DNA from 3 places in the Peribacillus sp. S4 genome. Region 1 is predicted to be linked to each of the others. Evidence: riboswitches for the same ligand, from Rfam matches in the RefSeq annotation. Region 1 holds a riboswitch; each other region holds the start of a gene.

Region 1 (4,242 bases):
TTATAATCGCGAATGTGCTTTTCAAGTTTTTGATTGTCTTTAATTGGGTTATATAGTCCTATTACCAGAATATCCGCTTTATCGTTTGCCTCTATCAGTGTTGATGTAATCTTTTTCAGATGGTTGATATATTCCCGTTTACCCTCATTGATTTTTCGGTCACTTATTTTCTCCAAGTTCCCGCCATTACTATTGATCAAGTCATTCGTTCCAATAAAAACAATGAAAGTATCGGCTTCATCAAGTTTCGTTTTAATTCGGTAATCATCTAGCTGTTTCATCACCCCATCCGTTTCCTGGCCTTTAATACCGTAATTCCAAAAACTCACTTTTTGCTCCGATTGGGGATTATTCAATTCATCTTCAAGGCCATCTATATATCCTTCCCCGTCCTTATCCCCTTTTCCATAGGTTAATGAATCTCCAAAAGCCATGACCCTTTGCACATCTTCCGACTCCGAGGCCTGAAATTCATATGCAGCAAAACATATAACCAGTACGATAATCAATATACCTGCCAATTTTTTCATTTGGTTCTCCTCTTGTCTATTTACTAGAAGTATTTAATCTTTTTCATACCCAAAAAATCTGCAGTACTAACATAAAAAAGAATTGTCAGATAAAGAATAAAGAGTGTATGATAATATAAAACTTTCAATGGATTGGGTTTCATTCAACGTCCCTAAAACCAAAAACGGGATTACCCTTCATTCTGGAGATTGAATAAATGATAGTTAGGAGTTTAAATCATGGAAGAACACATAGAGTTTAGAGAGGCAGAACTATCTGATCTACCCAGAATTGTTGAAATATATAATTCGACAATTGCTTCAAGGATGGTCACGGCAGATACGGAACCTGTATCCGTCCAATCGAGGGTTAAATGGTTTGAGGAACATCATTCAGAAAGTAGACCGCTATATATCATTACTATAGAAGGGAAAACCGCTGGATGGATGAGCTTTCAATCCTTTTATGGCCGACCGGCATATAATTCCACTGCCGAAATCAGCATTTACATTGATGATTATTTCCGGGGAAAAGGAATTGGACAAATTTCGATTCGAAAGGCAATTGAATTGAGTCCAAAATTAGGTGTTAAGACTTTATTGGGTTTCATTTTCGCCCATAATACACCAAGCCTTAAGCTTTTTTCTAAATTCGGGTTTGAAGAATGGGCACATTTACCTCAAGTTGCCGAGATGGATGGCATTGAGCGGGATTTGATCATTCTAGGTAAACGTGTCGATATTTAAATATAATTCTTTAGAGCTATTGCCTTGAGCAGTAGCTTTTTTAGATTAATACAGGTCGAATTGCTAATTTAAAAATACCTATATGCTTCTTGAAGGGAAAAATATTCAGAATCTCTTTTACTTGCTAACGCATTCAATAGCGTATCCAATTCTTGGCTGGCTTGTACAGTCAGCAGACTTGTTAAGCCGTAAATCGCTCCCAACTTTATCATTTCCTGTCTCTTCTCTTCTACTTTTTCTATAGTTACCTTACGGCAATGCATCATAGCCACCTCCCATTTATTCAATATTTTTACACTTTTATCATAATGAAATCACTAGTTAAAATCAACTATTTTCCAGAAATTAAATGTGTTATTTTATAGGTCAAATGTGACAAAACACCTATTTTGTTATTTAATTATGTATAATTTGTGTCGTTTTCTAATAAACGCAAAAAAAGCATCCACTAGTGTAGACTGCGAATGCTTACATCATATCCCTTATCCAAAAACCCAAATATTGTATTCCGATTACTATGTCATCCATTCAGAAGGTGACTCGTTATTAGGTCTATTTATAACAATCTTATATTCATCTTCAAGTACTTTTAATGGGGCATCATAAAGGTGCCTTTCATCAGAGGTTTTGTATACTCCATTGGCCAATAGCTCTTCAATGAGTTTTGCCTTCCTCTGTTCAATCCTCTTAAATAATTCTGCCATGTAAATGGCTCCTTTCCGTCCTAGTGCCTGATTCTAGTTAGCTAAACTTTATCAACTTGTTTGATTTCACCAAATTATATATACCTTTTCTAGTATGTCACTAAACGTTATTTCCCAAAAATAAAAGCCCCTTCTAATTTAAGAAGAGGCTGACAGTGTCCGTTCGGCTCTTCTTATCTTCCAAGCATATGCTTGTTGGATTTAGCACAGTTCCCTAAACGGGTCCGCTGCCGAGGTTTCTTAGGGCCAAGTCCCTCCACCTCTCTGGATAAGAATTCAATATATAATGATGTAGAAATGATTCTATCCTAATAATCTTCAAAAGTCAATTACCTGGTTCTCCCTTTTTTCCTGGACATAAAGTGATTCCTCTTTCAAATACGGGTTGCATTTTCTTGTCTTTCTGATATGATGTCAGTAATTACATACAATTCACACCACTAGGGGAGTCTTTTTTAAGACTGAGATGGAATTAGTTCCGGACCCTTTGAACCTGAACCGGCTCATACCGGCGGAGGGAAGTGGATGATATCGTCCATTTTACAGACTATATCCATCTACCCCGTTCCGTATTCAGGAACGGGGTTTTTTATTTAACAAAGGCAAAGGGAGCCATTCTATAGGAGGATGAACAATGGAGAATACAAAATTAGAAACATTCAGTGATAGACTGCATGCACGGGCAAAAGAGATTTGGAAAAGGAACCATTCACATCCCTTTGTCCAGGCAATTGGAAACGGCACACTTCCTGAAAAGAAATTTGCCTATTACCTGAAGCAGGACTATGTCTATCTCATGGATTATTCCAAGCTCTTTGCTTTAGGTGTCATCAAAGCCCATAACATCGAAACCATGGCAAAATTTGCGTGTATTTTAAATGAAACCCTTCAAGTGGAAATGGATATTCATCGGCATTATGCTTCCGAATTCGGGATCAGCTCCAAGGAATTGGAAAATACAGAACCTACTCCAACCACTCTAGCCTATACAGGTTACATGCTAAATGCAGCTCAGCATGGAACTTTGGCAGACTTGATCGCCTGTCTCCTTCCCTGCGCTTGGGATTATTATGAAATCGGTTTGCTATTAAAAGAACAAAATGGAGCAGCACTGGAAAACAATCGCTACGCAGATTGGATAAGGTCCTATTCATCTCCTGAATTCGGGGAAGCACACAAGTGGCTGATCGCTTTGTTGGAAGAATTGACGGAAGGCATGCCTGAAAAGGAACTTCTTAGATTAGAAAAGCACTTTTTGGTTACTTCCCGATATGAATATTTATTCTGGGACATGGTTCAAAATGAGCAGGATTGGCCTCTGTAGGTGGTTGACATGAGGATGAACCCTATCAAGAAACTGACATTGACTGCCATGATCACGGCTTTAACGACGCTTACCAGTTCATTTATTTTCATCCCTGCAGGATTTGCAAAAATCTTTCCTATTCAACATCTGGCAAATGTCCTGACGGCGGTTCTATTGGGGCCTGCATATGCGGTGACACAAGCTTTTTTAGTTTCCATCATTAGAAACATGTCTGGTACCGGTTCAATTTTCGCCTTTCCCGGCAGCATGATTGGTGCACTTTTGGCCGCCATCCTTTACCGAAAAACACAAAGCTTAAAATTCGCCTGTTTAGGGGAAGTGATCGGGACCGGCTTTCTCGGTTCCCTGGCCTGTTATCCGCTTGCCACCCTCCTATTGGGAGAAAAAGCTGCTCTTTTTGGTTTTTTACCGGCTTTTATGTTCAGTTCATTCGCAGGGGCGATTTTAGCTTTCATATTACTTAAAATACTGCTAAAAAATAATTATATGAAGGGGTTTTTTTATGAAAACAGCATTAACGATCGCAGGCTCTGATTCAGGGGGCGGTGCTGGAATACAAGCGGATTTAAAAACGTTTTCTGCACATGGTGTATTTGGAATGTCTGCCATCACAGCCGTAACTGCCCAAAACACAATGGAAGTCCGTTCTGTACAGCCCATTGAAACAGCTATCATATCGGATCAAATTGCAGCTATCTTTGAAGATATTCCTGTCGATGCAGTAAAAATAGGCATGCTTGGATCAAAAGAAATCGTGGAAACGGTCGCTGCGTCCCTTAAAACCTTCATGCCTGCCATCGTTATCCTTGACCCTGTCATGATTTCCAAAAGCGGCCATCATTTGCTCGACGAAAAGGCCATCTCTGCCTTAAAAATGGAATTGCTTCCGCTTGCAAATCTTGTAACACCCAATGTACCAGAAGCGGAAGTACTTACTGGCTTCCCGATTCGGACG
Region 2 (4,242 bases), 1.6 Mb from region 1:
AAAAAACGTTACTGCCGGCAGTGCCGAGAGTACTAGAGGAGGATAAATGATGAAACATATTTTTCAAAAAGGAAGTAATCCAGAAGCTCCGTTACTACTGCTGTTACATGGCACTGGAGGAACGGAAACAGATCTCTTGCCATTATCCGAAATGGTTTCACCCGGTTCGTCCGTACTGAGCGTACGGGGAAATGTACTTGAAAATGGAATGCCCCGTTTTTTCCGACGGTTAGCTGAAGGGGTTTTTGATGAAGAGGATTTGATTTTCCGAACGAAGGAGCTTTATGACTTCTTGGAATCAGCGTCCGGAAAATATGACTTCGACCGTGACAGAGTGGTGGCATTAGGTTATTCCAATGGTGCAAATATAGCGGCAAGTTTGCTGTTCCATTACGAGGGGGCCTTACAAGGAGCAATTCTTCATCATCCAATGGTTCCAAGACGAGGGATTGCTTTGCCGCCCCTTTCAGATATACCTGTATTTATTGCTGCAGGTAAAAACGATCCGATTTGCCCGGCAGAAGAAACTGAAGAGCTTAATCAACTTTTACAGCAAGCTGGCGCTACAGTTGAAGTTCAATGGGAAAATTATGGTCATCAGTTGACACGTTCAGAGGTTGATGCAGCAGGTTCATGGTTTCAAAAGAACTTTTTATAAGAATGAGGGGGAATGAAGATGATTTCTGTTAACCCTGAAAGTCTGACTGAACGGGATAATTATAAGTTTTTGACTGGAAGTATTATACCGAGACCTATAGCGCTGGTTACGACACAATCCGAAACCGGTACAATCAATATAGCGCCGTTCAGCTTTTTTAACATAGTCAGTTCAAATCCTCCGATGATTTCCATTTCTGTTCAACGGAAAGAAGGAGTTTCAAAGGATACAGCCCGAAATGCAATTCAAACAGGTGAGTTCGTTGTTCATATCACTGACGAAAATAATGTTGCTGATGCAAATCGAACGGCCAAGGAACTCCCATCTGAAGAAAGTGAATTGGGTCTTACTAATTTCACGCTGGCTGTTAGTGATAGGGTATCCGTACCAGGATTGGAAGAAGCGAAGGTGCGTTTTGAATGTACATTAGAGCAATCGATTCCATTGGCAGGTTCCAAGAATGAACCTGGTTGTGATTTACTGATAGGGAAAATAGTCTGCTATCATATAGAGCAAGATATTTACCATAATGGCCGTATTGACCCGAATGGGCTAAAACCTGTAGCAAGATTAGCAGGTCATACTTATACAAAACTAGGGGAATTATTTGAAATAGAACGTCCTTAAGGAAAAAGAAAAAAATGGCGACATCTTTTAAGATGTTGCCATTTTTAAGACCAAAATGACCCCGGTTAGTTTTATTTGCCATTATAATACGCTTAGCGCCTGTTCCAAAAATAAGCAACCTTTTAATATTAATGCCGCAGACGCCATGATCGTTAGCATTTAAAAGGAAGTCTTTACATTCCGAAACAAAACTTGACAAATTTTTCATAGATTGATACAGTTATAAAAAAATAATTTCTTATCCAGAGAGGTGGAGGGACTGGCCCTATGAAACCTCAGCAACAGGTCTACAAAGACACTGTGCTAATTCCAGGGGGTGAAACCTTGATAGATAAGACCGTACGTGTTTATTTGTCAGTAACGCACTCTTTTTTAGAGTGCGTTTTCGTTTTTTCTGGATGCAAGATTAAGGAGAGTAAGAATGGATAACAAAAGGAAGCATGATTTTCAAAGGCAAATGCAAGCACGGCATATAATAATGCTATCGCTTGGCGGGGTGATTGGAACTGGTTTATTCTTAAGTTCGGGTTATACGATTCAACAGGCTGGTCCGTTCGGAACCATCCTTTCGTATCTGATTGGTGCATTGGTGGTTTATCTTGTCATGCTATGTCTAGGTGAACTATCAGTGCATATGCCCGAGACAGGTGCGTTTCATAGTTACGCAGCCAAATACATCGGACCAGGGACAGGGTATACAGTAGCCTGGTTGTATTGGCTAACCTGGACTGTTGCACTAGGTTCGGAATTCACGGCTGCAGGATTGTTGATGCAGCGATGGTTTCCATCAATCAGTGTCTGGATATGGAGTGCTCTATTTGCCATTTTGGTTTTGGCATTAAATGCGTGGACCGTTAAGTTTTTTGCTGAATCCGAATTCTGGTTTGCGTCTATAAAGGTATTTGCTATTGTAATATTCATTATTCTGGGAGCTGCGGCAATGATAGGTTTCATTCCAATGATTAACGCACAATCAGCTCCGTTATTTTCCAATGTTACAAGTGCAGGTTTATTTCCAAATGGTGCTTTTGCCATTCTAATGACGATGCTCGCGGTGAATTTTGCATTTTCTGGAACTGAATTGATCGGAGTTGCAGCTGGAGAAACTGTGAATCCGGAAAAAACGATTCCAAAGGCAATCCGTATGACATTATGGAGATTGATTATCTTTTTTGTAGGTACCATCGTTGTTTTATCCGCATTATTGCCTGTTTCGGATGCAAGCGTATTAGAGAGCCCCTTTGTTGCCGTTCTAGAACGAATTGGAGTGCCATATGCAGCGGATATTATGAACTTTGTTATATTAACTGCCATTTTGTCCGCTGCGAACTCAGGACTATATGCCTCATCTAGGATGCTTTGGTCACTTGCAGATAAGAAAACTATTTCACCAATATTTGCAAAATTGACAAAACGGGGTGTTCCCTTGAATGCAGTCCTTTTCAGTATGCTGGGCGGTGTTTTAGCACTTTTCTCGAGTATTATTGCGCCGGATACTGTATATATAGTGCTTGTATCCATTTCTGGACTAGCCGTGGTTATAGTTTGGATGAGTATTAGCGCGTCACAGTTTCTATTTCGCAGACGATATATAAACGAAGGAAACTCAGTTAATGATTTGGCTTATCATACACCATTATATCCATTCGTACCAATCGTTTCATTTATGCTATGTCTTGCTTCTTGCATAGGAATTGCATTTGATCCTACACAAAGAATAGCACTATATTGTGGCATTCCGTTTATTTTGTTTTGCTATGGAAGTTATTATCTGACACAAACCATAAAGAAAAGAGGAGTAGACCATGAAAAATAAAATTAACCCAATTGAAGCAATTTTACAAGGTCATTCAGTTATGATTTTGGACGGAGCTTTAGCTACAGAGCTTGAAAGTCATGGGTGTGATTTGGACGATCCCCTGTGGTCTGCACGTGTATTACTTGAAAATCCAGAAGTGATTTACCAGGTGCACTCTGACTACTTTCGAGCTGGTGCTGACTGTGCGATAACGGCAAGCTATCAAGCAACAGTTGAAGGTTTCGCCCTCCGCGGAATACAAGAAAAAGAGGCATTGGATCTAATCAGGAAAACGGTTTTACTAGCAAGAAAAGCAAGAGATGACTTTTGGAAGGAAGAATATCAAACGATTAGACCTAAGCCATTGGTTGCTGCATCAGTTGGACCTTATGGGGCTTATCTTGCAGATGGTTCAGAGTATGTTGGGAATTATGGTGTTTCAGATGAAACTTTGGCGGCATTTCATCGCTCACGAATATCAGCTTTGATTGAAGCAGGAGCTGACATTTTAGCATTTGAAACGATTCCTTCCCTGCAAGAAGCAAAAGTATTACATTCATTATTGAAAGATTATCCAGAAGTTTATGCTTGGCTGTCCTTTTCTTTGAAAAATGAAAAAGCGATAAGTGACGGCACATTGCTGGAGGAGTGTGCCAGATTGTTTGGGGACAGTGAGCAAATTGCCGCAATTGGCATCAACTGTGCGCCTGTATCAGTTATCACGGAAGCCATACAGGTGTTGCGTGCAAACACGCATAAACCAATTATCGTTTATCCGAATTCCGGTGAATCATATAATCCAGAAACTAAAACATGGCATGGTCCAGAATCATGTAATAGGCTCGATGTGAAATCTGAAGATTGGCACCATGCGGGGGCAAATATAATTGGAGGATGTTGCAGAACCGCTCCTCATCATATTGCGGGCATTTCAAGAAAGTGGCGACCTTCCGTGGTAACGTTCTCCTAGCATTTTTTGTTATCAAAAATATTGTTATTAAATATGTAAGTAGTCGGGAAACCTATAAACAAAAAGAACAGGAATCTGGCGGTTTCTGTTCTTTTTGAGCTCTTTATTCAGATTCGAGTAATTTGAAAGGATTGAATTAATAATTTCTTGGCACTTAGAAATAAGTCGCGCAAGATCAGCTGAAAATTA
Region 3 (4,242 bases), 250 kb from region 1:
TTAGCAGGATCGACCCATGCTTTGAATTCATCTTCCGTCAGGAACTCCAGTTTCAATGCCGCTTCTTTTAACGTGGAGTTGTCCTTGAAGGCAGTTTTGGCGATCTTGGCTGCTTTTTCATAACCGATATGCGGGTTCAATGCTGTTACCAGCATAAGGGAACGCTCTACATTTTCTTTGATCTTATCTTCATTTGCAGTGATGCCAACCGCACAATTATCGTTGAAGGAATGAATGCCTTCCGTCAATAATTTGACCGTTTGCAGGAAGTTATAGATGATGACTGGTTTGAATACATTCAATTCAAAGTTACCTTGGCTTGCTGCAAAGCCAATTGTAGCATCGTTACCCACGATTTGTGTCGCAATCATGGTAAGCGCTTCACTTTGGGTCGGATTGACTTTACCTGGCATGATGGAGCTGCCCGGCTCGTTTTCCGGAATGGCAATTTCTCCGATTCCGCTTCTCGGTCCACTTGCAAGCCATCTGACATCGTTCGCAATTTTCATTAAATCTGCCGCCAATGCTTTCAAAGCACCGTGTGCGTAGACGATTTCGTTATGGCTAGTCAATGCATGGAACTTATTATCAGATGTGACAAAAGGATATCCTGTATCCGCTGCAATTTGTTTGGCAGAAAGTCCCGGGAATTCTTTCTTTGTATTGATTCCGGTTCCTACAGCCGTTCCGCCTAGAGCAAGGTTCAATAGTTTTTGGCTGCTTTCCTCAATCATCGCCAAATCTTTATCGAGCATCGCTTTCCAACCGGAAATTTCTTGTCCTAATGTTAAGGGTGTAGCATCTTGAAGATGTGTCCGGCCGATTTTCACGACATCCCAAAATTCTTTTTCTTTTGTATTGAATGTATCACGAAGTGCTTTGATGGCAGGAACCAATTTTTCAGCGACTTCCATAAAGGCTGCAATATGCATGGCAGTCGGGAAAGTATCATTTGAGCTTTGTGCCTTGTTAACATCATCATTCGGGTGAAGGATTTCCGATTCACCATTTTCTTTTAACCATTCATTCCCTTTGTTAGCGACCACTTCATTCACATTCATATTACTTTGCGTACCGCTTCCCGTTTGCCAAACTACAAGCGGGAAATGTTCATCAAGCGTACCTTCAAGGATTTCGCCGCAAATCTTGACGATGGCGTTCTTTTTAACTTCGGAAAGATCGCCAAGATCATAGTTCACCTTTGCAGCAGCTTGTTTAACGTATGCAAATGCACGAACCAATTCTATCGGCATTTTTTCGTTACCGATTTTGAAATTGTTACGGCTTCTCTCAGTTTGTGCTCCCCAATATTTATCAGCAGGAACTTTCACTTCACCCATCGTATCACGTTCGATTCTGTATTCCATGTGTTCTCCTCCTAAGTTTGCACTATTCATTGAAGAATTTTTGCATATGAAATGAATAATGTCGGATTATTCTTTCTCTCCATACATTGTACAAACTTTATTATTTTAAAGCAAAAATATCCCGCTGACCCTTTCCATATTTCTGAAAAATCCTAGGCCATTCATATTTAGATGAAAATTTGGATATTCTTTTTTGACACATAAAGTGTAGGCACCGCTAGGCTTCAATTGACCTGGCCATGAACACCAACACATCATCATCCCCAAAATGTCCTTGACAGTGTTTTGTATATATAGTAAATTCAAAAGAAATTGAATAATCTAAACTCTTATCGAGAGAGGTAGAGGGAATGGCCCGATGACACCTCAGCAACCTTCATTTGTTTCAAACCAATGAAAAGGTGCTAATTCCACAAGTTTATGAACTTGGAAGATAAGAAGAATGACTCGTCCCTACTTAATCAAAGTCTTCTTCTTAAAGAAGACTTTTTTTTATTTTATTTAACTCAAAGGAGCAGTGAAAACCATGTATAAACCTGAAACATATCTTGCTCAATTAGGAAATCGCAGTGAAACGGCGACAGGAACAGTCAATCCGCCGGTATACTTTTCAACAGCTTTTCGCCACGAAGGAATCGGTCAATCGACGGGATTCGACTACACAAGGACAGGTAACCCTACCCGCCAGCTATTGGAGCGATCCATCGCCGATCTGGAAAAAGGAGACCAAGGCTATGCCTGCAGTTCAGGAATGGCCGCCATCTCCACTATACTCGCCCTTTTTAAATCCGGGGATGCGTGGATTGTCAGTGAAGATCTTTATGGCGGTACATATCGGCTGTTAGAACAAGGTTTTAAAAAATGGGGATTGCAGTGTGACTATGTAAACACTTGTTGTTTGGAGGATATCGAAAAAGCCATCACTCCTCACACGAAAGCCATCTTCATCGAAACTCCCACTAACCCTCTTATGCAGCAAACGGATATTAGCGCCGTTGCCGCATTGGCTAAACGATATAATTTATTGCTAATCGTTGATAACACTTTTTACACGCCTCTTATTCAACAACCAATCTTGCTTGGAGCTGATATTGTGATCCACAGTGCAACCAAGTATCTCGGTGGTCATAATGATGTGCTCGCCGGACTGATCGTTGCTAGCGGCGCTGAATTATGTGATGCACTTGCCTTCCATCATAATGGCACTGGAGCTGTCTTGAGCCCATTTGATTCATGGCTGTTGATGCGCGGAATGAAAACCCTGGCATTGCGGATGGAGCGTCATGAAAAGAATGCCAAGATACTTGTAGATTACTTATCGGAGCATGATTGTGTTACGGACGTATTGTATCCGGGCCGAGGCGGCATGATTTCTTTCCGCATCATTGATGAAGCGGCGGTCAACCCATTTTTACAATCGCTCTCATTAATTTCCTTTGCAGAAAGCCTGGGAGGGGTTGAAAGCTTCATCACCTATCCTGCCACACAAACACATGCCGATATACCGCTTGAGGTCAGAACGGCAAACGGTGTTTGTAATCGACTGCTCCGCTTCTCCGTTGGCATCGAGGATAGCGACGATTTGATTGGTGACTTGCAGCAAGCATTCGCACATGTAAAAAGGGAGGCACTACGATGACAGATCATGATTTTAGCTTTGAAACAAAATTACTTCATAATCAACATAAATTCGATCCGGCAACGGGCGGTGTGAGCGTCCCCATCCAGCATGCATCGACTTTCCATCAATCCAATATCGATCAATTCGGCAAATATGACTACAGCAGAAGCGGGAACCCAACCCGCGAGGCACTTGAAGACATCATTGCCGAACTTGAGGAAGGCACTCACGGCTTTGCCTTTTCATCAGGTATGGCTGCCATTTCAACAGCCTTCCTGCTATTGTCTGCCGGGGATCATATCGTCATTTCCGAAGATGTGTATGGCGGAACGTTCAGGATGGTCACAAGCGTTTTAAACCGTTTCAATATTGAGCACACCTTCGTTGACATGACGGACCTTGAAAGTGTCAAAGCGGCGGTTCAGCCAAATACCAGGGCCATATACATTGAAACGCCTTCAAATCCTTTACTTAAAGTGACCGATATTCAAGCTATATGTGATATCGCAAAAAAAGCCGGTGCCTTAAGTTTTGTTGATAATACATTCTTGACGCCCGCATTGCAAAAACCGCTGAATTTGGGCGCTGATGTTGTCCTTCATAGCGCGACGAAGTTTTTATCCGGACATAGTGATGTGGTAGCTGGGCTTGCGGTCGTGAAAGATCCGGATTTGGCGGCAAGACTCGGTTCGCTTCAAAACTCCTTTGGAGCGGTCCTTGGTGTTCAGGATGCCTGGCTCGTAATGAGAGGCTTGAAAACCTTGTCAGTTAGAATGGAACATTCACAAAAAGGGGCCGAAAAGATTGCAGCCTACTTAAAGGAGCAGCCCTTGGTGAAAAAAGTATATTATCCCGGCCTAGCCGATCATCCACAGCACGCCATCCAGAAAGGCCAGTCACTCGGAGCAGGGGCGGTCCTTTCATTTGAATTGGAAAGTGAGGAAATCTTCCGTTCCTTCGTGAACACTGTCGAGCTCCCTGTTTTTGCCGTAAGCCTAGGAGCGGTAGAATCCATATTATCCTACCCGGCCAAAATGTCCCATGCGGCCATGCCTGCTGATGAAAGGGAAAAGCGAGGCATTACGAATAGCTTGCTCCGCCTCTCTGTCGGACTGGAAAATCCGGACGATTTAATCAAGGACTTCGAAGCTGCCCTCGTCAATATTGCCAAAGGGGAAGCAATTGCTGCAAAATGATTAAAGTAGTGGGTGCCTCATATTTTATGGGCACCTTTTTTATTCCATCAATAAAAGA

The links. A riboswitch is a leader RNA that binds a small molecule or an ion and turns the genes downstream of it on or off. The one in region 1 is predicted to bind S-adenosylmethionine.
Region 2: it holds a riboswitch for S-adenosylmethionine, as region 1 does, so the genes downstream of both, mmuP (S-methylmethionine permease) here and ACJ9PY_RS06870 (Fur-regulated basic protein FbpA) in region 1, are expected to answer to the same signal.
Region 3: it holds a riboswitch for S-adenosylmethionine, as region 1 does, so the genes downstream of both, ACJ9PY_RS05610 (methionine biosynthesis PLP-dependent protein) here and ACJ9PY_RS06870 (Fur-regulated basic protein FbpA) in region 1, are expected to answer to the same signal.

Annotation. Positions count from the first base shown of each region.
Region 1 covers NZ_CP175708.1:1,421,922-1,426,163, reverse strand. The annotation lists gene ACJ9PY_RS06885 (GDSL-type esterase/lipase family protein) at 1-530, opposite strand, end outside; gene ACJ9PY_RS06880 (GNAT family N-acetyltransferase) at 750-1,256, shown strand; gene ACJ9PY_RS06875 (aspartyl-phosphate phosphatase Spo0E family protein) at 1,325-1,522, opposite strand; gene ACJ9PY_RS06870 (Fur-regulated basic protein FbpA) at 1,772-1,960, opposite strand; SAM riboswitch class I at 2,131-2,235, opposite strand; TPP riboswitch at 2,393-2,497, shown strand; gene tenA (thiaminase II) at 2,595-3,284, shown strand; gene thiW (energy coupling factor transporter S component ThiW) at 3,300-3,821, shown strand; gene thiD (bifunctional hydroxymethylpyrimidine kinase/phosphomethylpyrimidine kinase) at 3,790-4,242, shown strand, end outside.
Region 2 covers NZ_CP175708.1:2,974,741-2,978,982, reverse strand. The annotation lists gene ACJ9PY_RS14075 (ring-cleaving dioxygenase) at 1-50, shown strand, start outside; gene ACJ9PY_RS14070 (alpha/beta hydrolase) at 50-658, shown strand; gene ACJ9PY_RS14065 (flavin reductase family protein) at 677-1,285, shown strand; SAM riboswitch class I at 1,521-1,623, shown strand; gene mmuP (S-methylmethionine permease) at 1,707-3,101, shown strand; gene mmuM (homocysteine S-methyltransferase) at 3,091-4,053, shown strand.
Region 3 covers NZ_CP175708.1:1,175,095-1,179,336, reverse strand. The annotation lists gene fumC (class II fumarate hydratase) at 1-1,367, opposite strand, end outside; SAM riboswitch class I at 1,694-1,807, shown strand; gene ACJ9PY_RS05610 (methionine biosynthesis PLP-dependent protein) at 1,894-3,006, shown strand; gene metC (cystathionine beta-lyase) at 3,003-4,184, shown strand.